One region of the Peribacillus sp. CSMR9 genome, then DNA from elsewhere that is predicted to be linked to it. Evidence: riboswitches for the same ligand, from Rfam matches in the RefSeq annotation. Region 1 holds a riboswitch; each other region holds the start of a gene.
The links. Region 1 has a riboswitch for thiamine pyrophosphate ahead of tenA (thiaminase II). Riboswitches for the same ligand answer to the same signal wherever they lie in the genome.
Positions count from the first base shown of each region.

Region 2: it holds a riboswitch for thiamine pyrophosphate, as region 1 does, so the genes downstream of both, thiC (phosphomethylpyrimidine synthase ThiC) here and tenA (thiaminase II) in region 1, are expected to answer to the same signal.
Region 3: it holds a riboswitch for thiamine pyrophosphate, as region 1 does, so the genes downstream of both, thiT (energy-coupled thiamine transporter ThiT) here and tenA (thiaminase II) in region 1, are expected to answer to the same signal.

Region 1 covers NZ_JAOPHO010000014.1:59,083-66,612, reverse strand. Annotated here, with positions in the region: gene N9I19_RS09645 (ABC transporter ATP-binding protein) at 1-1,240, opposite strand, end outside; gene N9I19_RS09640 (ECF transporter S component) at 1,253-1,837, opposite strand; gene tenA (thiaminase II) at 1,851-2,534, opposite strand; TPP riboswitch at 2,671-2,799, opposite strand; gene N9I19_RS09625 (NADH:flavin oxidoreductase) at 3,209-4,249, opposite strand; gene N9I19_RS09620 (SDR family NAD(P)-dependent oxidoreductase) at 4,407-5,192, opposite strand; gene N9I19_RS09615 (NADH:flavin oxidoreductase/NADH oxidase family protein) at 5,428-6,669, opposite strand; gene N9I19_RS09610 (alpha/beta fold hydrolase) at 6,911-7,530, opposite strand, start outside.
Region 2 covers NZ_JAOPHO010000016.1:53,364-60,893, forward strand. Annotated here, with positions in the region: partial or broken gene N9I19_RS10365 (DUF3231 family protein) at 1-217, shown strand, start outside; gene thiC (phosphomethylpyrimidine synthase ThiC) at 503-2,284, opposite strand; TPP riboswitch at 2,420-2,534, opposite strand; gene N9I19_RS10375 (HAD family hydrolase) at 2,650-3,438, opposite strand; gene N9I19_RS10380 (histidine phosphatase family protein) at 3,614-4,147, opposite strand; gene N9I19_RS10385 (PdaC/SigV domain-containing protein) at 4,250-5,146, shown strand; gene N9I19_RS10390 (hypothetical protein) at 5,537-5,995, opposite strand; gene N9I19_RS10395 (hypothetical protein) at 6,063-6,368, opposite strand; gene N9I19_RS10400 (glycerophosphodiester phosphodiesterase) at 6,673-7,530, opposite strand, start outside.
Region 3 covers NZ_JAOPHO010000005.1:115,727-123,256, forward strand. Annotated here, with positions in the region: gene N9I19_RS05655 (histidine kinase N-terminal domain-containing protein) at 46-1,155, opposite strand; gene N9I19_RS05660 (cation diffusion facilitator family transporter) at 1,390-2,277, opposite strand; TPP riboswitch at 2,513-2,614, shown strand; gene thiT (energy-coupled thiamine transporter ThiT) at 2,721-3,302, shown strand; gene N9I19_RS05670 (universal stress protein) at 3,387-3,914, opposite strand; gene N9I19_RS05675 (transglycosylase domain-containing protein) at 4,211-6,247, shown strand; gene N9I19_RS05680 (hypothetical protein) at 6,445-6,753, opposite strand; gene iadA (beta-aspartyl-peptidase) at 6,955-7,530, shown strand, end outside.

The sequences.
Region 1 (7,530 bases):
CATCCAAGAGAATGATTTTTTTGTCTATGACGATAGAGGCAGCTACACTTAAACGACGCTTTTGACCCATTGATAATTGAAATGGATGTTTATCCCGATGGGCCTCTAGGCGGAACACTTCAAGCAATGATTGAACTCTCTCCCTTATTTCTTGTTGTGGCCTTTTTCCAATTCGCAATGAATAAGCAATCTCTTCATATACAGAATTTGCAACGAACTGAAACTCAGGATTTTGAAAGACAAACGTCATATGATCGGTTAGATTTTTCATCCTTTTAATAGGGGCTCCCATTAATTCATACGTACCATTCGTTTTTATGAACTGCATCAGTGCATGCAAAAGAGTACTCTTTCCCGCGCCATTTTCTCCCCTGATTACAATCCATTCCCCTGAATGGACCATCAATCCTTCAACCTTGATTTTTTCCTCTTTATTCCGAAAACCGCTAAAGCCTTGCACATGCATTAGGGGTGAACCGTCTGCAAATTGTTGTTCCCGAATGGGGGCATTCTCTTGTATATATTCATCCCAAACACCAGGGAACCAAATTCCATGTTCTTTCATTTCCTTTTTATATAGTGAAAGGATGGTATCTCTTGGACCATCAGCTATAATTTCACCTTCACCGTTAAAAAGCACGATTCGTTCGATGAATTCTAAAACATGGTCAATTTTATGCTCGACGATAATTACCGTTTTGTCTCGACCGACTTCCTTCAACAAATCCCAGATTTCTTTAGTTCCTTCCGGATCAAGCATGGCGGTTGGTTCATCTAAAAATATCACTTCCGGTTCAAGGGCCAATACTGAAGCGATTGCCAGACGCTGTTTCATCCCGCCTGATAATGTTTCTATACTTGTATGGCCTAGGTTCAATCCTACTTTACGAATATGATTTTGGATTTTCTCATTCATTTCTTCTTTAGGGACGGAAAGGTTCTCAAGGACGAAGGCAATTTCCTCATCGGCAAATGGCATGCAAAACTGACTATCAGGGTCTTGAAAAACATATCCCCATGAAGAAGCGCATTTCAATTTCTCCGCTTTCATCGGGACTTCGATGGAATTCGGAATCAATCCGCTTAACACTTGCAAAAGAGTCGACTTACCACATCCTGATGGTCCCAACAATAGAACTTTTTCACCTTTATCAATCGAGACTGATAGGTCCTTGAAAATCAAAGACCCATCACCTGGAAATTTCATTCTTAACTTCTCAACAGAAACGATTGGTTTCATGGCCATCAACCTCTACTTTTGGTCCAGTTCTGCATAATCTTTACTTGAAACTGGACGAACTAGATTAGTTACTCCTGTTGCTTCCAGGACTTTAACTAGATAATAAGCAGTTACACCTGCAAAGAATATGGAACCCACAAACCTCGCTATCATGAATAACGATAAATTCCAAAGAGTGAGAGCACCTATTTCCCCGTAGGCAAAATCCATTAATACTGATGCAAGGCAGGAAGCTATCGCAGCTAAAACGGCCACCGGCATATTGAATTTTTTATATTTGAACGCCATGAATACCAGTTCAGCGAACAAACCTTGGACCACCCCATATAAGAGTACGGACAGCCCCCATGGTGAACCTAGAAAGAATTCACCTGAAGCTGCAGCTATCTCTGCCAGAAGTGCCACACCCGGTTTCCGTAAAATCAAAAAGGCGACGGGGCCAGCTATAAACCACATTCCATAAATAAGTTGATCTAGATGTAATCCTAATGGTTTAACGGAATAATAAATCGAACCCCAAAGGATATAAACGATTCCAAATGCTACGGCAATCACGATCGTGACTAATATATCCGTTAATTTCAATCCTTTTTTCATGTTTCAATCTCCTTTATACTTCTAGTGTTTCCTTATGCATAGGCCATGTCTCTAAACGATAAGCCATTTCCCAAAATGAGTACTCATATTGGCTGCTAAGGATAAAATGCTCCTTCATTCTTTCCTTATCTTCATCTGTTACCTTTTCAGCAATCTTATCAAGCCTCGCAATTTGTTCTTCTACCAAAGAGCGGAACCACTCTCCACCGTAAGCCGCTATCCATTCTTGATAAATCGGCTCTTCCGGTTTACACTCTTGCAGCTTTTCACCTATTTCATAATACAGCCAATAACATGGCAAGATAGCCGCAATAACGTCACCTAAATGTCCAGAATATGCCGCACGATACATATGGGAAGTGTAAGCATAGGCAGTCGGGGCAGGTTTGAAATTTTCCCGTTCTTCTTTGGTGATGCCTAATCTCTCAGAAAAATTTTCATGAAGCTTCAACTCCGCTTCATATGTTCCCTGTGCGTGGCCGGCAAGCCTGCTTGTTGTATGTAAATCTGTAGCCTTGACTGCTCCTAAAGCTTGAACTCTAGCAAAATGAGATAAATAATAGGCATCCTGCTTGACATAAAAACGAAAACACTCTATTGGCAATGTGCCATCTCCTATTCCTGCAACAAACGGGTGATTAAAGCTAGCTTCCCAAATATGATCAACTTCCTGGCGGATTTCCTCTGAAAACTTCATGTCCATTACCTCCAAATTCTATTTTTTTATGAATGATACGGATAAAAGCCTTTTATAACCCCTTTTTTTTGCAAATAAAAAACCACTTTCTTTAACGTAAAGAAAGTGGTTGTACTTGAAATAATACAGAAACGTATTGTCCCAGACCCCACTTCCCTACGCTGGTATAAACCAGATCAGGTTCTAAGGGTCTTAAAGTCATACTTTAATCTCAGCTTCTCAGGTAAAATCAGTTTTTACCTATAAAGCACCCCTAGTGGTACAAATTGTATATATATTTCATTTGCCTTTATATTAACACGATAAATCCAATTGTCAAACGTATTAGAAAAGTTTTCAATCAAAGATGTTCATTATTAATCTTTTGGATTACTAGTCTTTCAATCTTCTAATACGTTAAGGATGAAGAAAAGAGGATGCCCCAGCCCCCCCATTCTCTATGGAATAATAAGATACTCTTATCCTCTTTTTTTTAAAGACAGACATAACAAAGTATTATGCATCAAAGTATTGGATAGATTGGATCTCTTAATTTGAATTCATAGTTTTCGTCTACAATCCCTACAACTTTATCGCTGTCATAAATCTCCATATGCTTAGCTGTGCGGCAATCGTATAGCACTTTTATCCATAAACTCCAGAATGTATCTTGTGTTAACTAATCAAACGGAGGCTTAATGAAGTGTTCTCACTGACTCAGATGTAAAGGGAACCAATTCTGCTGTTCGGCCGTCACGAATCTTGTTTACCCAAGCAGGATCAACCATTAATGCCCGACCCACGGCTACCAGATCAAATTCTTCACGCTCAAGCCTTTCGATTAACCCGTCGATCTTGGTATTTTTGGCACTCTTTCCTTCCGTAAAGTGACTCGTAAAATCGTTATCCAGACCGACTGATCCAACCGTAATCGTCGGTTTACCCGTCAGCTTTTTTGTCCATCCGGCGAGATTCAGATTGGAGCCTTCGAACTCAGGCTCCCAGAAACGGCGGGTCGAGCAGTGGAAAATATCGACGCCCGCATCGGAAAGTGGCGTCAGGAACCGTTCCAGCAGCGCCGGCGTTGCTGCCAGTTTCGCTGTAAAATCCGTCTGCTTCCATTGCGAGAACCGCAGCACAATCGGGAATTCCGGTCCGACGGCACGGCGGCAAGCTTCGATGACCTCAACCGCGAAGCGGGTGCGGGCAACCATGTCGCCGCCATAGCTGTCGGTACGCGGGTTCGTTTTCTCCCAGAAGAATTGGTCGATCAAATATCCATGCGCACCGTGAAGCTCAATGCCGTCGAACCCAAGCCGCTTGGCTTCGAATGCTGCCTGCGCAAAGGCTTGAACGATTGCGGCGATATCCAATTCCGAATAATCGCCAACATGCCCTTGCGCACCCATATGCCAAATCTGCGGAATAATCCGTCCGCCTACTTCGTGTACAGCAGCCACGACGTTTGCCCAACCGTTTAATGCAGCTTCGCCATAGAAATGCGGTACATTGGCTTGATTGGACGAATCCGAATGATTAATCACCGTACCTTCTGTCACGATAAGTCCAACGCCATTTTCAGCCCTGCGGCGATAATAGGCGGCCACATCCGGACCAGGCACTCCTTCAGGAGAAAATTGTCTCGTCATCGGTGCCATCACTATACGATTTGCCAGCGTCGTATTTCCGAATGCGAATGGTTTAAACAAGTTTTGAATAGATTGAGAATAATTCATAATTGACCTCCAAATAATTGAAATAGTGTTGTAGAATATATCCGCAACAGATTAGTAATTGCGTTCTTTGCTGAGAGCATCGTTCGGATAAGTTGGGAGCCCTTGCCTGGGTTGTCAGGCCGTAATCAACAGCCAATCCTGGCCGCCCTCCATAAGGTCAATCCCCCGTTCTGTCCTGCATGGATCTGACCATACGTGTCACCATCTTGCGCGGCATTAATCGCGGAATGAACGCCACGAACCGGTTGCGAGCCCCTGGCATCACGAGCGTCTTCCCGCGCAAGAAGCCTCGGTACCCTTCCTCAGCCACCTGCCCGGCCTCCATGATGGCCCCACTCTGGAACAGCTTCGAGGCGCCCATACCCGAACGATCGACGAATCCGGTTGACGTCAGCCCCGGACATAGTGCCGTCACAGTAACACCCGTGCCGCTCACCTCGTTCTCGAGAGCCTCGGTGAACGACAGCACGTACGCCTTCGTCGCGTAGTAAACCGACATCATAGGTCCCGGGAAAAAACCCACCAACGAAGCAACATTCATAATGCCCCCTTGGCCCCGTTTGACCATATCTGGCAAGAACAACTTCGTCATAACAGTCAGAGCCTTGATATTGACATCAATCATATTCGTCTCTTGCTCCAACTTCGTTTCCAAGAATGTCCCGTACAAACCGAAGCCGGCATTATTGACAAGATAGTCGACGACAACCCCCTTCTCCTTAAGCTCCGCGACAATCTCCTCCGGTACGCCGGGTGATGCGACATCCTTGGCGATGACTGTCGTTTGGATGCCATATTTATTCCGATATTCCTTCGCTAGTTCCAAAAGTTTACCCTCGCTCCGCGCCACCAGCACTATATCATGTCCATCTTTGGCGAAACGATCCGCCAACTCTTGGCCAATCCCACCCGACACTCCAGTGATAAGTACAGTTTTTCTCATTTTGCAATCCACCTCTGTTTTTAGTGTAAAACTTTAAACCGTTTTGCAGCGTTTTCTAACCCCTGATTGTGACTATGGATGGTGTTTAGCCATACAGCAGAATCCTCTGGTCGGACCGTACTCAAGAAAAGTTGCCAGCCTCGCCCAACATTAAAGAACGAACATTCTAGTAAAGTGAAAAATAATAACGCAAACAGTTTTCTCAAAAGATTTCATTGACATGAAGTAGATACTCTTATGCTCTTCTTTTTTTAAACACTGAAAGTCCATTCTTAGAAATATTGTGAAGTAGGGACAACCAAACACTATAATTAGGTTTAGGAAGTTTTGATTTGCCTATTCGTGCTAATTGCTGCTCATACCAACCTAGCTCTAACATAGATGACGCTTTTTTATCTAAACTTGTAATTCCTGTCTTAATTGGTTTAATCTTTACCGTTTCATATTTCCCCTCAAAGATTTGGTTTGGTAGATCGGGTACAAGTGCAAATGGTTTTGCTAAGCCAACCATATCTATCGTCCCACTGGCTATAGCTTCAGTCATACCTTCTTGAGAACGAAACCCTCCTGTAACAACTAATGGTGTAGAGACTAATTTTCTCGCCTTATTAGCATATTCCAAGAAATAAGCTTCCCGTTTCTTTGTACTTTCTTTCACCTCGCCCCCCATCATCTTGGGATTTTCGTAATTCCCCCCGGAAATTTCAATTAAATCAATACCGACTTCAGATATTCTCTGAAGAACCTCCATCGATTCCTCTTCCGTGAAACCACCTCGTTGAAAATCAGTGGAATTTAACTTGATACCAATGGGGAAGTTCTCGCCTACTTGATTACGTATTTCCTGATAAATTTCCATTAAAAATCTCATTCGATTCGTTAAACTTCCACCCCATTCATCTGTACGTTGGTTATGATATGGCGATAAAAATTGATTAACTAGGTATCCATGGGCTGCATGAATTTGAACACCTGTAAATCCAGCATTTTTTGAAATTTTAGCTGCATTTCCGAAGCGTATAATCAGGTCTTTGATTTCCGGTGTAGTAAGGGCGCGCGGTTTATTAAAAAAGTCCTTAACATCCCCAGAAAGTGGGACAGCACTTGGCGCGACAGGTTCCTTTGATATGGTCTTAGGTGACTGTTTTCCAGGATGATTTAATTGCGTCCAAAGGTGAGTTCCATTTTGCGTGCCAGCTTTTGCCCATTTCTTGAGTTTGTCTAAGTCACGCTCATCTTCAATAACAACGTTTCCAGGTTCCCCTAAGGCTTGTCTATCAATCATAACGTTTCCTGTCACCAGAAGCCCCGCACCGCCATTTGCCCATGTTTCGTATAAAGTAATTAAGGGCTGTGTAGGATTATTATCAGCTGTCGCTAGTGTTTCACTCATGGCTGATTTAAAAAATCGATTTTTGATGTTTACTCCATTTGGGAGTTGTAGAGAATTTGCTAAAATAGTATTGTTATTTTTCATTTTTTTCTCTCACCTCAATTAATTTCTTTTATATAAAAGAGCATCTATACTCTTCCTTTGTTAACAAATATTATACCGACTTGACCATCTTTTAATTTAGGGTAAATGTATTTTAATCCATTCTAATCCTTCATTTTAAAATCACATTCTTTATTGTAAATATCACCAACTGTAAGAATCAGGATATTATAAGTTGGTGCCTCGATGTACAGAGAGGAAAAACTGACGATCTCACCTGAGACTATGCATCAAGAAATAGCTTCACATGTGCTGTAAACAGTTCAGGAAATTGGAACAGGTGCCCATGCCCGGAGTCCGGGTAAATGATAAGCTGTGCGTTAGGTAGTTGCTGAGCAAGAATGTAACTGTTTTCGGTAGGAACCATGATATCCTCAACACCGTTAGTTACAAGCACTGGTTGCTTAATCTTATGCAACCATTCATACGATTGGTCAGGTAACCGATCAGCCCACTGTTCTATCGCCTTCAATTGTGCGTCGCGTACCTGCAGCGAACTTTCAAATTTTTTCTGGGCAATAATACGCTTCAGTGAAGCACTTCCAGCCGCGCGACTAGTTTCGGTAGGATTATAAAAAAGGAACATGAATCTTTCGAAGGCGCCATTAGCATCTTCGCTAGCCATAGCCTCATTAACATCCTGCCGAAATTTATTAACGCCTGATTGTGGAGCGGTACCCGCCAATACTATGCGGCGAATTAAATTCGGATGTTGCAATACTAACTCCTGAGCTACGAACCCACCAATTGAGAAGCCAAGCACATCGACCTGTTGTAAACCAAGTGCTCTAATGAAGGACGCTGCATCTTTGGCCATTTCAGCTATAGTAGAAGGAGTTTCGC
Region 2 (7,530 bases), on a different contig from region 1:
AGATCCTGAAATCTCTGCTTCAGTATCAATCGATATTAATGCAGGATTAGTTGCTTGCAGCCAGATCATGGGTCAATGCATCCGCGAAGATATCGCAGTGATGTTCGCACAATTCCATGCAAAAAAAGCAGCATTGGGTGCTGATTTCCTAAGATTAAATAAGGAAAAAGGATGGCTGGTCCCTCCCCCTCTTCATATTAATAAAACAAGTTTGTAATGAAATATCCCTTAATCATGTTGACTTTATGATTGAATGCCCCACATGATTAAGGGATTAATTCCGATAACGAAAGGACGATTAAGGAATCACTACCATTGCAGACTTTCGATTAAGTAGCACTTTGTACATTGTTGACTATAATCATTTTTTACAAATTCATGATTACAATTCTCCCGAAAAATGTTCAGCTCTCTTTTTAGCTGTTCCAATTGAGTTTCCAACTGTTTCATTTCAACTTTTATCTGGATTACCCGATTCATCGAATTCTCCCTCTCGTCCGAATCATTGATAGATTTCTCCGTCCGTTTTCCTAAATTCATTCGCTTTTTCTTTAAGCCCTTCATCGATTACCGACTCAAAACCCAGGCCCTTTTCTTTTGCCAAATCACGGATGTCCTGGGAGATTCTCATACTGCAGAATTTAGGTCCGCACATTGAACAGAAATGGGCTGTTTTGGCACCTTCAGCCGGAAGAGTTTCGTCGTGATATTCAACCGCCCTTTCAGGGTCGAGAGAAAGATTGAACTGATCTCTCCAACGAAATTCGAATCTAGCCTTCGAAAGGGCATCATCCCGTTTTTGTGCATCCTTATGGCCCTTTGCAAGGTCAGCTGCGTGGGCTGCAATTTTATAAGTAATGACCCCTACTCGAACATCCTCTTTATTCGGAAGTCCCAAATGCTCTTTCGGTGTCACATAACATAGCATGGCAGTTCCAAACCATCCAATCATTGCAGCACCAATCGCAGAAGTAATATGATCGTATCCAGGAGCTATATCCGTTGTTAAAGGTCCTAAGGTATAGAATGGAGCTTCTTGACAGACTTCCAGCTGCTTATCCATATTTTCTTTAATCAAATGCATCGGTACGTGACCGGGTCCTTCCACCATGACTTGAACATCGTGCTTCCAAGCAATCTTCGTCAGTTCCCCCAGTGTTTCCAATTCAGCAAATTGCGCCTCATCGTTTGCATCTGCAATGGATCCAGGACGGAGGCCGTCACCTAATGAAAATGAAACATCATATGCCTTCATGATTTCACAAATCTCTTCAAAGTGAGTATAGAGGAAGCTTTCTTGGTGGTGGGCCAAGCACCATTGTGCCATGATGGACCCCCCTCGTGAAACAATACCCGTAACTCGTTTTGCTGTTAAAGGGATGTACCGCAAAAGCACACCAGCGTGTATGGTAAAGTAATCGACACCTTGCTCGGCCTGCTCGATTAATGTATCCCGAAAAACTTCCCAATTTAAATCTTCCGCGACTCCATTCACTTTTTCCAATGCTTGATATATCGGAACCGTCCCAACTGGCACTGGTGAATTCCTGATAATCCATTCCCGGGTCGTGTGAATATTCTTTCCGGTGGATAAATCCATTATGTTGTCGGCTCCCCAACGTGTAGCCCAAGTCATTTTCTCCACTTCATCTTCGATCGATGAACTAACAGCTGAGTTTCCTATATTCGCATTTATTTTCACATGAAAATTACGTCCGATGATCATTGGCTCACTTTCAGGATGGTTAATATTTGCCGGAATGATCGCCCTTCCGCTAGCTACCTCTTCTCTTACAAACTCAGGGGCAACATTTTCCCTGATTGAAATGAACTCCATTTCTGGGGTGATGATACCTTTACGGGCATAATGAAGCTGGGTTACGTTTTTCCCTTTCATTGCGCGCAATGGCTTTCTTTTCAATCCCGGAAAAATTTCAGCTTTGGATTGTGACTCCACTTTTTTATATCCATTATCTTCGGGTTTTATTTCACGTCCTTCATACTCTTCAACGTCTTCACGTTCCAAGACCCAATTGCGTCTAATCGGGGCAAGGCCTTTATGAATATCAATGGGATATTCTGAATCCGTATATGAACCGCTTGTGTCATAAACCCGCAAAGGCGGATTCTCCTCTTCGCCGAATGCACCTGTAGTGGGACTTAGTTTAATTTCACGCATAGGTACTTTAATATCAGGTCTAGATCCCTCAACATACACTTTTTTACTCCCGGCAAAACTGGACATAATTGAAACGTTCATGTCATTTACTGAATTACTCATCATGATTTCATTTCTCCTTTTTAAGTTCATTTAAAAAGGACAAAATCCAATCCATTTCGCACGAAAAAACCGGATCTCATATTTAAGACCCGGCTAACGTTAGTATGACTACAGAAATGACCAAATGAAATGTCATTGTTTAGTAGATTCTAACTTCCCCACGCTGGTATGAACCAGATCAGGTCCTGAGGGTTAAGAAGCATAAGCACTTCTCTCTCAGCCCAACTGTTATTGGACACCCCTAGTCTGAATAATTTAATTGATTACAGGGTAACTATATATCACCCTTTTCATTCTGTATATAATTTGAAAGTCCTAATACTTTAGGTCATCCTCTCCAAATTCGTTACTTGGAGAAGGATCACCAATTAATTTTCCAGGCTCTCAAGGATTGGGAAAAGCCCCTCTAAATGCTTGATTTCATAGGTTGGAAGCACTTCATTCCGTTCCTTATCATGGCGATTTACCCAAACCGACTTTATACCTACCCGTGATGCTCCAAGGATATCCGTCATTAAATTATCGCCGACCATCAATACTTCATCCTTATCAAGCTCCATGATCTCCAAAGCATGCTCAAAAATGGAGGCATCCGGTTTACCTCGTCCAAAAGCTCCAGAAATGACGATTTGATCGAAATAAGGAACTAGTTCAGGTGTAATTTCAAGTTTAGTATTTTGGAGTTCAGGAGAACCGTTTGTCAACAATAGCATTTTGTACTTCCCTTTTAATTCATCTAACACACGGAATGATTCTTCATAAATAAATGGCTTTTTACGTCTCTCTGCAGGGAAACGTTCTGCCAGTTCCAGCCCAAATGCCGGGTCATCGATCCCTAATGCCTTCAAGCCTCTCGTCCATGCTTCTTTCCGATAATTTGGTGCAATCACGGCCATCTTCCGGAATTCATCATGATCATCCTGAAAATTTCCCCACAGTCCTTCAAATGGGTTGATTCCGATCATTTGTGTAAATCCATAAGTATCGTAAGAAGAATAAAGCTCACGCGCTTCCTTCCGAACCGCTTCTTCAAACTCGTCGACATTTAAATCATATTTCTCCTTAGCCACTTCACATGTGGCCACAAAAGCCTCTTTTACACTTTTCTGATCCCATAGTAATGTATCATCTAAATCAAAAAAAACTGCCTTCACCAAATTGTCCAACCTCTTTCCCTATTATTGAATTCGTAAAAATTACACTATTACAATAATAAACCACAACCAACGGAAAAAGAATAACTAATCGGAAAAGGCCTGCATCTTTCTTAAGCAAAATGTTCAATATACCAGACTTACCTTCTATGGCGGGAAACCCTATATTTTTGACTTATCATCTTTCGAATACATACAGCTTTCCATTACCGGCAATCTTGAATTTTGGACCGGTGAACCCCCGTCGGATCAGCTCTTTCCTCATATAAACCATAAGGGCGGCATGACTCACGATCAGAACATCCCTTTCCCCCTTTGCAAAAACTTCATCCAATACTTTATTGATCCTTCGTTCGGCGATCTTAATTTCCGCCCTTGTCTCCTTGTTGAACAGCGAGCAGCAGCGAATCCAGATGGCCCAAAGGATGAACGGCAGCTTCACCTTCCCTTTGAGAGGGGGAGAAGGTATTTCCCGCAGCTCCTCCATCCGATGAACCGTACCTGGATAAATATGTTCCGCTGTCTTGACAGCTCTCGACATATCACTGCAATAACATTCCTGCCATTCCTCCACGCCAAGTAAAGTCGTTCCATAAATAATATCCGCTGCATCATAGTCCACAAACCATTGCTTCATATCATCCGCCGTCACAGATTTCCCAGTAGGGAATTCATGTGCCACCTTAAAATGCCGTACCAAACCAATTTTCATTTTTTTCTCCTCTTTAGCTTTTGAATTATAAAATTAACTTTCTATTTGATCCACCAACTTATATAATAGATAATGTAAAAATTATACAAAGGTGGTAATTGAATGCTATCCAAGAATTTCACTAAGATTTTCCTTGCTGTCGCATTAACTTTTACATGTATCTCTTTTTTACTGATAAAAATCGACTCTGTCTCCGCAGCCACTACAGAAAACGCAACGGTAAACACGAAGAATTCCCCTTTATCTGTTAGAAGTGGTCCCGGCACCAGCTATAAAAAAGTAGGATCGTTGGAGAAAGGGAAAGCCGTAACCGTTTATTCGAAAACAAAATCCGGCTGGTCGGAAATTCGGTACAATGGAAAAGAAGCCTATGTATCTACTAAATATTTAAAATTCAGCAATGTGAAGATAACCAAGAAAAAGTATAAAAATATTAGTGACTTGTCGTATCCGCAAGTATCAGGACTAAAAAGTAAAGCAGCTCAGGATAAAATTAATCAGGTGTTAACTAAGCATGCCAAGGATGCCTATTCCTTTTATCTACAAGCAAAAAAGGATAGGGAAAAAGATAAAAATGAGGAATGGTGCAAAGAATCCCCATACACTTGCCAGTATAGTTACAGTATTTCGTATAAAGTGAAATTCAACCAGGATGAAAAGCTAAGCATTCTTATTGACGATTACTCCTATAGCGGTGGAGCTCATGGAATGGGGTACACAACATCCTATAATTTTAAAGTGTCTTCCGGTAAACAGATGAAAATCAGTGAAATCCTCACATCCAAAGTGAAATATACGAAGGTGCAGAAATATGCTTTTGACTACATGAGGAAAAGAGATAGTTTTTATGTTAAAAAACAGAGCGATGTTCCCGTCAATAAGGATTCACAGTTCTATTATACAAATGGGGGGATCTATCTCGTATTCCAAGAATATGAAGTAGCTCCTTATGCATTTGGCCGCCCTGCAGTAAAAATCCCAAGTAAGGTTTATAAATAATTTCGTCGCACAGGGGCTAACTCCTGTGCTTTTTTAGTGCCTTACATTCAATATATCTAACAAATGATGAAAAATATAGAACCATATTTCACAGTCTGATGCGATTTCAAGCATACTTACCATCGCATTCAAAAAAGTGGATTTTTTTATAATAGATATTTGATGGGAATATGTTTTTAACCAATGCCGAACTTACTTTTATCTGATGTAAACATAATGCGAAGATGTTCTTAGTTAAAGGACGAGAATAAGGAGTGTATAGGGTTTACCTGATATGGATAGATGGGACCGAATACGAAGAAAAGAAGGCTTGTTATGCTAACCAAAACAGCTTTAATATGATCCAAGAATAATGAAAATAGAGAAGGCTTTTTACCTTCTCCATCTTTTTTACTTCAAAAATTGGAGTTCAGTAATCGTACATATTTTTCTAAATTTATATTTACCACTCATATCACTGAATTGATAATTATTTAGTACCTTTTCCAGCTGTCCTTTTAGCTTTTCTTCCACGATAAATGAATCGACAGCCTCTTTCCAGTTTTCTTTTCCGATTAACTCATCGAACGGAATGATATCAAGAACTTCATCATAAATTTGGATGCTTTGATCAATGCCAAAACTTCCGTATATGCTGCCATTTTCATCAGCAAAAATATGCTCCGATTCCAGATCCTCCACCAGCACCTCTAAAAACCCCTTTGACTCATCAGGCTTGATGGCAATCTCTGCTTCCGCCTTTACAGGCCCAAATCTCTTATCGACGATCTCTATCGTCATTTGGACATAAAAGGAAGGGTACATTACCTCAATCCCATCACAAAGTTCCGCTGCCGAATTATATACCATCTGAACACCCTCCTTTTATTTACTATCATTATATAATATAAATACCTCATTGCCTTACCAATAACCCTTATTCAAGATCACTTAGCATCGTTTCTTTTTTGAAGATCAACTCATCTTTTTCCCTATCATAATAATAAATTTTGAATGTTTCATCTCCGCTTAAATCTGTACTGCCAGACAACACGCCAAAATGTCCATTTCCCATATCGACCATATTGGAATAACTGGCCTGAGGATACACATTATACCCTCCATCATCCATTGGATCAATCGTCACATTCCCGGATCCACCTGAAACAAAAGCAACGATAATAGTCAAGAAAATCAGTGTAATCCTGATATTCTTCAGTTCACGCACATAATGATCATTCATCTTTTTTCACCTTTTTTATACAATATCCATAATATAACAATAATTTCAATCTATTTGTGTCCCTAATAAAAAAGCCCATGCAGATCGAACCATCCCCCGAATAATGGACACAGTAAAAAAAGTCCCTTATTCGAGGTTTTTCTATGTCCTCATACTAGAAACCCGTTTATAATCAAAAGTCTACTAAGCCTATGAACACCTATTTCTCCCAAGGATTAAATGCCCTTCATTAAGTTGAATCCGGTTCATACAAAAAAAGCCCCGGAAAACCGGAACTCACCTATGAAACACTTATTTAGTAACCTTATAAATTCACATTGTCATTGTGCTTTTCATGCTTATACTCCCTAAGAACCTCGTTAAATACATCGGGATAATTCGTAAACAGCCCCGTTGCACCCCATTCTAGAGCTTTTTTCATGTCCGCTCTTTCATTTACTGTATATGGATGGAATTGAAGGTCATGATTTCGAACCATCTTCACATATTGTCCGTCCACCTTATTGAAATTCGGACCCACTCCAATGGCATATTTCTTAATGGATTCCAATTCCTCATCAGAAATGGTTGCTTGGTTCTTATAAGAAAAAAGCTGCACAAGCGGTAAATTTGGATTCATGTCATGAACCTTCAAAAGGCTTTCTTGACTGAACGATTGTATAAGTACATTTTTGGTACGGCCTTTTGAATCCACCATTTTATTTTCTTTCAGAACTTGCAGAAGTTCTTCTTCCATTCCTGGATATACATCAGGAGACTTTGTTTCAATATAGTAATTGGCCTGCCTGCCGAATTTCATAAAGACTTCTTCAAGAGTGGGTACCGTTAACCCTTCATATTTCTTTTTTGCCAATTGCGGATATTTTTCATTGAACCATGTACCAGCATCTAGTTTTTTGATTTCTGCCAGCGTTAAGTCTTTCACTAGACCTGTACCATTCGTTGTACGATCCACCTTTTCATCATGCATTGCTATCAATCTTCCATCCTTTGTCATCTGAAGATCGATTTCTATGTAGTCGCCTTTCATTTGTTCTCCCAATTGATATCCGGGAATCGTATGTTCAGGAGCATAACCGGAAGCTCCTCGATGTGCGATATTCACAATTTTCTTCTCATAAATAGATGAATTCGAATGATCTACATTTGCAGCCGAGGTCCC
Region 3 (7,530 bases), on a different contig from region 1:
AAAAATTTCAAACTGAATACCCAAGGAAATAAGGATATTTATCCATTATTTAGTTTTCAATTGTATGGAAAAGGTCGTCAGGAAATCGGTAGAGTGGCAGGATAAGGTTCCTTGATGTTTTAAAACGATTTCTTTACAGACGAATAGTCCCAATCCCGTTCCCCTTTTTTTTGTGGTGATGAATGGTTCAAAAATATTCGGCAGGACTTCGTCCGGTATTCTTGGCCCATTGTTGGAAATGTTTAAAGTAAGAATGCCGGGTGGTGATTCAGAGCCTGATATATAAATGGACGGGGATGGCATTCCGGCGACCACATCAAGAGCATTTAAAATGATATTAAGTAAAACTTGGCGAAACTCTTCTTTAGAACCGGAAATGACGGCATCATCGGCAATATTACATGTTATCGAAGCATTTACTTCCAAAATGCTGGGATATAAAAATTCGATTACCTCATTCACTAGCTGAGCAATCGAAAATAGATCAGTTTGTGCTTCTGAAGTTTCTTTTTTGGAAATATTAAGAAATTGAGTGATCCGGTAATTGAGCTGATCCAATTCCTTTGAAATGATATCAAGATATTTTATCTGCGGTTGCTCTGCCTGTAACAATTGTATGAATCCCATTATGGAAGTCAGTGGATTTCGGAATTCATGGACGAAGCTTGAGGTCATTTGGCCAAGGAGCGTCAAACGGTCTTTATGGTTTGGGCTAATGAATTGATAGCGTTCTTTAAGTTCCATCGTTTTCAATTCGGTATAACAGGATAATGCAAAATGAATTAGTTTATCGAAGTAAACGTTTATTTGCTTAATTAAATCGGATACTTCTTCTTTCGTTGCCTCGGAATTCAAAACGTGCTCAACGATGGTGGATCTGCCAATGGTTGCAGTGGAAAAGAAATTTTCCATATCCAATTGTTTATTAACTCGATCACACGCAATTTTTTCACCTACGACCTTCAGTACATCGTCTATGTCAGTATCCGATTTCCCAAGCTGATCCATTAGCAGATTGAAAATATTTTCCACTTCTCCTTTAAAATACCCCATATATCCGTCCGATAAATGGAGCAACTGATCTTTCCATTTGGAAATGATGCTGTTTTTTTGAGAAGATAAAAAGTGAATGGTCATTTCTCGATTAGATACCATTTTGCCCTCCATACTGTAGGAAAATGAATTTTACTTTCGACCCAGAAATTAATTTATTTGAATAAAATACAAAATATTAAAATAATTATTTTGCTTTTATGATAACAGATTAATGTTTTTTACACATGTGTCAATTGGATAAATATTCGGCAATTAATCGATAAATACCTTTTTTTGACACAGTTTTATTAAAGGAATTGCAGGATTTAATAATAAAAAAAGGTATCCGCAAAGTTAATGACGGTTACCTTTTTTATTAAATGCATATGGTTCAATGTGAACGATCACATGCTGGATGTTATATTCCTTCAAAAGATTCTCTTCGATTTTAACCGTAATATCGTGACCTTGGATGACGGTCAAAAGAGGGTTAACATGTACGGTAGTTTCGAGCAGGATTTCACTTCCGTGCATACGGGCTTTAATTTCACTCATGTCCTTAACACCTTCTGTCAGTATAATGGTTTGTCCGATCTTTTGCAGGAGCTGCTCGTCGAAACCATCGGTTAAAGAGATGGATGCATCACGGAAGATATCCCAGGCCGTTTTGCAGATGATGATCCCTACTACAGCAGCAGCTATCGCATCCAGCCAAGGGATTCCCATCTTAGTACCGATGATTCCTATAAAAGCACCAACACTGACAAGGGCATCGGAACGATTATCCTGTGCAACGGCGTAGATGGAAGAGCTGTTGATCTTTTTACTTAACGCTAAGTTATAACGGGAGATTCCGTACATGAAGATTGCAGAGAAAAGAGCGACATAACCGGTCAGCATATTTGGAACGGTTGTTGAATCTTGCTGGAAGAAGGATTCTATAGCACTGTAAACAACCTGGATGCCCACGGTAATCATGATGAAGGCAGCTACCAGCGAGGCTATGGTTTCCGCCCGTAAATGACCATATGAATGATTATCATCAGGAGGTCTCTTCGAAATTTTCAAACCAATCAATACGGCTATGGAAGCGATGATGTCGGTCGTATTATTTAAACCATCTGCCCAAAGCCCTTTAGAATCACCGAAATAACCGAATGACAATTTAAGAGCAGACAAGAATATGTAAGCGGCAATGCTTATGTAGGCGCCTTTTTCAGCTGAAATCGAATGTTTATCCATGTCTAATCCCTCCCCAGTGTAAATTAAAAGATATCAAAACAAACCTTAGTGAGTCTATAGAAAAGTTGTTGCATTTAGCCATCTAACCTGGTTAATTGCAGGTGTATTGAAGTTGGTTAAAAGAAAGGATACCTCCATAAATATGGGAGTGGTAAGTTTTTATGATATGACATTTTCTTTAAGTTGTCTTTTATAGAAACTAGTAGTATATTCTAACCGAGGATCGAAAATTAAATACTTCCACAAGGGGAGCCAAAAGGCTGAGAGTGAACGGTTGAGTTCAGACCCTATGAACCTGATAGTTAACACTAGCGTAGGGATGTGGTTTTGGATACAAGCAATACTGGGCATCCACTACCGCCCCGGTGTTGCTTTTTTGTTTGTGCAAAATCTGGCAGGGAGGGAACTCATGGACACTTTTCATTTTTGGAGAAGGGAGAGACATGATGAAAAATAAAACGTTATTCATGACAGAGGTTGCCATTTTTGCTTCACTGGCTTTATTACTGGATTTGGTTTCTGGATTCATTTTTTCAAGAATCTGGCCGCAAGGAGGCTCGATTTCAATAGCCATGGTACCGATTTTTCTGATGGCATATCGGTGGGGCATCAAAGGTGGTATGTTAACCGGATTGTTACTTGGGCTTTTGCAGATCGTCAGTGGTACAGCATGGATCAGCACGCCGATTCAAGGCTTCATTGATTATTATCTTGCCTTTACGGTTGTCGGGATATCCGGTGTATTCATGAATAAGTTTGTAAATAGCTATAAAGAGGAAAAGCGTTCCAAAGCGAAGTGGTATGGGATTGGCGGCATGTTTTTGGGCAGTTTTCTGAGGTTTCTGTGTCATTTCATATCCGGAATCGTGTTTTTTGGCTCTGCAGCTCCAAAAGGTCAGCCAGTAGTGATTTATTCATTCATTTATAATGGGACTTATATGCTGATCAGTTTTATATTATCGGCCCTTGTGGTGATGATGTTATATTCGGCTGCTTCAAGTGTATTACTGAAAAAAGCCTATTAACAAAAAAAGCCGGATTCTATAAAGAATTCGGCTTTTTTCGGAGATTAAGCAAATTGAGTCTTACAGGGCGAAACGGCTCAATCCTCATTTTGCAATGAATACCGAACAGGGTGCGTTTTTCGCAATGGAGCTGCTTGTACTGCCAAGAAAGAATTTTTCCAAACCGCTTTTAGCGCTATTGCCTACAACGATGAGGTCGGCAGCAGTTCTTGCCGCATATTCACATACGCTATCTGGTGCATGTCCTTCCAATATCTCGAATTTCCCCTTGACTTGACATTCACTTAGCAATCTCAACGTATTACTTTCTGCGTTCTGAACACTACTCTCAACGGCGGAAGGGGTGTCATTGACCATTTGAATTTCTGGTTGTTCGACTTCAACGACGGGATGTGTCTGGACGGGATCCACATAAAATCCAGCAGCCGGTACAAACCCCGGCGCCGAGGCGTTTCCCATGATACGCTGCTCAACCTTATCAAATAGGACATGAACTACGGTCAGCTCGGCCTCAGGAAAGGCCTTTTTCAATGTTGCTCCATATTCCACGGCACGTTTACTTTCTTCATTTCCATCAAAAGCGACGACAATATGTTTTAAATTTTTTTTCATACCATCTCTCCCCTTTTATAAGTCTTTAAAGTGTTATACCCACTTTTTAAGGGTTTCACGCCATTAATCGGTATATAGATCGCAAAATACGGGTAAAGGATAGATACGGCCATTATTAAAAATGGTAGGATGAAATCCTGGTCCTTCAATTGGCGGGCTTATTTTTCATTCGGTGAAGGGGGTATCATCGGCAAGGAAACCGATACCCGGGTATAGTGCTAAAGAAAAGGCGACTTAGCTTAGGCCTTTTAGTCAATCGACGAGTTTTCTTTAATAAAAGGGGTAAAATATTTTTAATGAAACATGTCGCAGATTGGAAAATGGGGGTACAAATGAGAGGGTTAGTGAAATTAGGTCTAATTATTATATTGGTGATTGTGGTTTTAGGCGCCGGTTCACTTTTTTATTTCAGACAGGGTGCAGATATAAGCCATCTTCAAAATATTCTTCAGCAACCAACAGGAATCTATGATCGGGATGGAAATCTTGCCAGCACGATCACGGCAAATAAATCCGAAGGTGTTTCGATAGATGAAATACCGGAACATATGAAACAAGCGGTGGTTTCCATTGAGGATCACCGTTTTTATGAACATCACGGCATAGATTATCAAGGGATTTTGCGAGCGCTGATTAAAAATGCGAAGGCCGGAAGTGTTGTTGAAGGAGGGAGCACGCTTACCCAGCAGCTTGTGAAGATTACGATGCTGGAGTCGAATCGAACACTGAAGAGGAAGATTGAAGAGTTTTTTCTGGCCCAGGAAGTTGAAGATAAATATACAAAAGATGAAATTCTGGATATGTATTTGAATCAAGTTTATTTTGGCCATGGGGCATGGGGAATTAAAAAGGCCGCAAATATTTATTTTTCCAAAGAGGTCTCTGAATTGACCGTTGCCGAGGGAGCCTTGCTGGCAGGTGTCATTAACTTGCCATCCAAACTTGATCCATATAAGAACTTAGACGGGGCAGTGAAGCGGCGTAATTTGGTTCTTTCTAAAATGGCGGAACATGGTTATTTGACGAAAGATGAAGCAGCGGCTGCAAAAAAAGATACAGTGACACTTCTCATGGGGGAGAAGGAAACCGATCCATTAAAAGGGAAGTACCCTTATTATGTCGATCATGTTTTATCGGAAGCATCGAGCAAATATGGAATAGAGCTTGAGGACCTGCTTTCAAAGGGCTATAAAATATACACGACACTGGACCAATCCATGCAGCAGGCTACAGAATCCGTGTATGCGAATGAAGCCAATTTTCCAGTTGGAACGAGTACAGGAGAAATGGTTCAAAGTGGATCAGTCCTCCTTGATCCTAAAACAGGAGGGATAAGGGCAATTGTCGGTGGGAGAGGAAAGCATCAATTTATGGGATATAACCGGGCAACCCAGCTGACAAGATCTCCAGGTTCATCCATTAAACCACTTGTCGTTTATACTCCAGCGGTTGAAGAGGGATACGGTATCACTGCCCCTTTGAAGGATGAAAAAATGAGCTTTGGGGAATATGAGCCAACAAACCTGAGCGGTGTATATAAAGGAGAAGTACCCATGTATGAAGCGGTGATGAATTCCTTGAATGTACCAACGGTTTGGCTTTTGAATGAGATTGGCATCGATAAGGGGCTGGATTCTCTTAAACGGTTTGGGATTCCTTATGAAAAGGATGATCGAAATCTGTCGCTTGCTTTAGGAGGGATGAAGAAAGGTGTGTCCCCGCTGCAGATGGCAGGAGCCTTTTCAGCATTCGCCAACAGCGGGGAACGTATGGAAACCCATGCCATTGTAAAAATAGAAAATAATGATGGAAAAGAGGTAGCCGCCTGGAAAAAGGAAAGCACCAAAGTAACCTCTAAAGGCGTCGTCGATAAAATGAATTCCATGTTGCTTGGTACAGTGGAATATGGCACAGGGAAAAACGCAGCTGTATCGGGTTATGAAATAGCAGGTAAAACAGGTTCAACACAAGTTCCCATCGAAGGAATATCAGGGGTTAAAGATCAATGGTTCATCGGTTATTCACCTTCGTTGGTCGGTGCAGTATGGGCTGGATATGATAAAACGGATGAAAAGCATTATTTAACGACACACAGCAGTCAGGGAACTGCAATCATCTTTCAAAAAATAATGTCGAGAGCATTACAGAATCAAGCATCTCAATCTTTTAATACTCAAGATATCGGACCGCTTATAGCTAAACAACAGGCAGTTATAGCTGAGCAACAGGTAAAGAAAGAAGAGGAGGACAAAAGGAAGCAATATTGGATTGATAAAGGAAAAGAAATTCGGAATGGTTTGAAAAAATGGAGGGATTGGGATGTGCCTTGGTAATTTTCATGAAATGGGAGCATGGCACGCCCGTACTTTCCAATAAATTAGCATAAAAAAAAGACTGTCAATCATTGACAGTCTTTCATCATTCATTAAAAAATGAGATTTGCTATTATGCCGATTACGACGATTGCGCCTATCACCATTAAAATGGTTCTCACTTCTATACACCCTCTTCATGACGTAGTTGGAATCATTTAAATATTAACGGTTTGGTTCGATTGGAATCCAAATGCACTTTCATCATTTTCTTTACAAATAGCCTGTACTTTTTCTAGCATGGCATGTACATTCTCGCCTTCAAGTATGACTTTCATGGTTGCACACTCTTGAAGAATGAGCACAAAGGATACGAAAGTCGAAAGTTTCTTGGCATCGACCAATTTATGGTTGCAGATAAAATATATATTCCCTTTAAATTCTTTTGTAACTTGATATAGGTTCATGATTTGTCGCATGGATAATCTTTTATTTGTTTTAATATCAGAAGAAATCACTTTATTCATGTCGTTTACTCCTTTTGTTTTTATACTTTTGGAAAAGCATAATCAAGATGTCAATGTCAATTCAGCTACAACACTTTTTAAAATGAACAAGTATGTTTGGTCTTTTTTATGTAATTGTTAGCGGGTCATGTTGTATATTTACCCGAGTGAAAGATTTTGAAACCTATTTGAAAATTTCAATTTTTGGAGGGGGAACGAACTATGCTAACACTTATTAAAAATGGGGAGCTTTATGGTCCGGAATATATGGGCCAAAAAGATATCCTCTTGGTTGGAAAGCAAATTGGTTTCATTGAGGACAAGATTGATGTCCCTGCAGAGTTCGTTGAAATGAAAGTGATTGATGCGAGTGGCCAAATTGTGGTTCCGGGTTTTATAGATGCTCACGTACATATTATCGGCGGAGGTGGGGAAGGGGGCTTTAAAACGAGGACACCAGAAATCCAATTAACAGATGCCACTTTAGCGGGTATAACGACATTGGTAGGGGTCATCGGAACAGATGGGACGACAAGGACCATGCCAGCACTGCTCGCTAAAGCGAGAGCGCTTGAAGAAGAAGGCATTAGCTGCTTCGTTCAGACTGGTTCCTATCAAGTTCCAGTCAAGACGTTAACCGGTAAGATCGAAGATGATTTGATTCTTGTGGATAAAATTATCGGTGTTGGCGAAATTGCCATTGCCGATCATCGTTCTTCACAGCCGACTGTAGCTGAACTGGCTAAATTGGCCTCTCAAGCGCGTAATGGAGGTCTGTTGTCCGGGAAAAGCGGTATC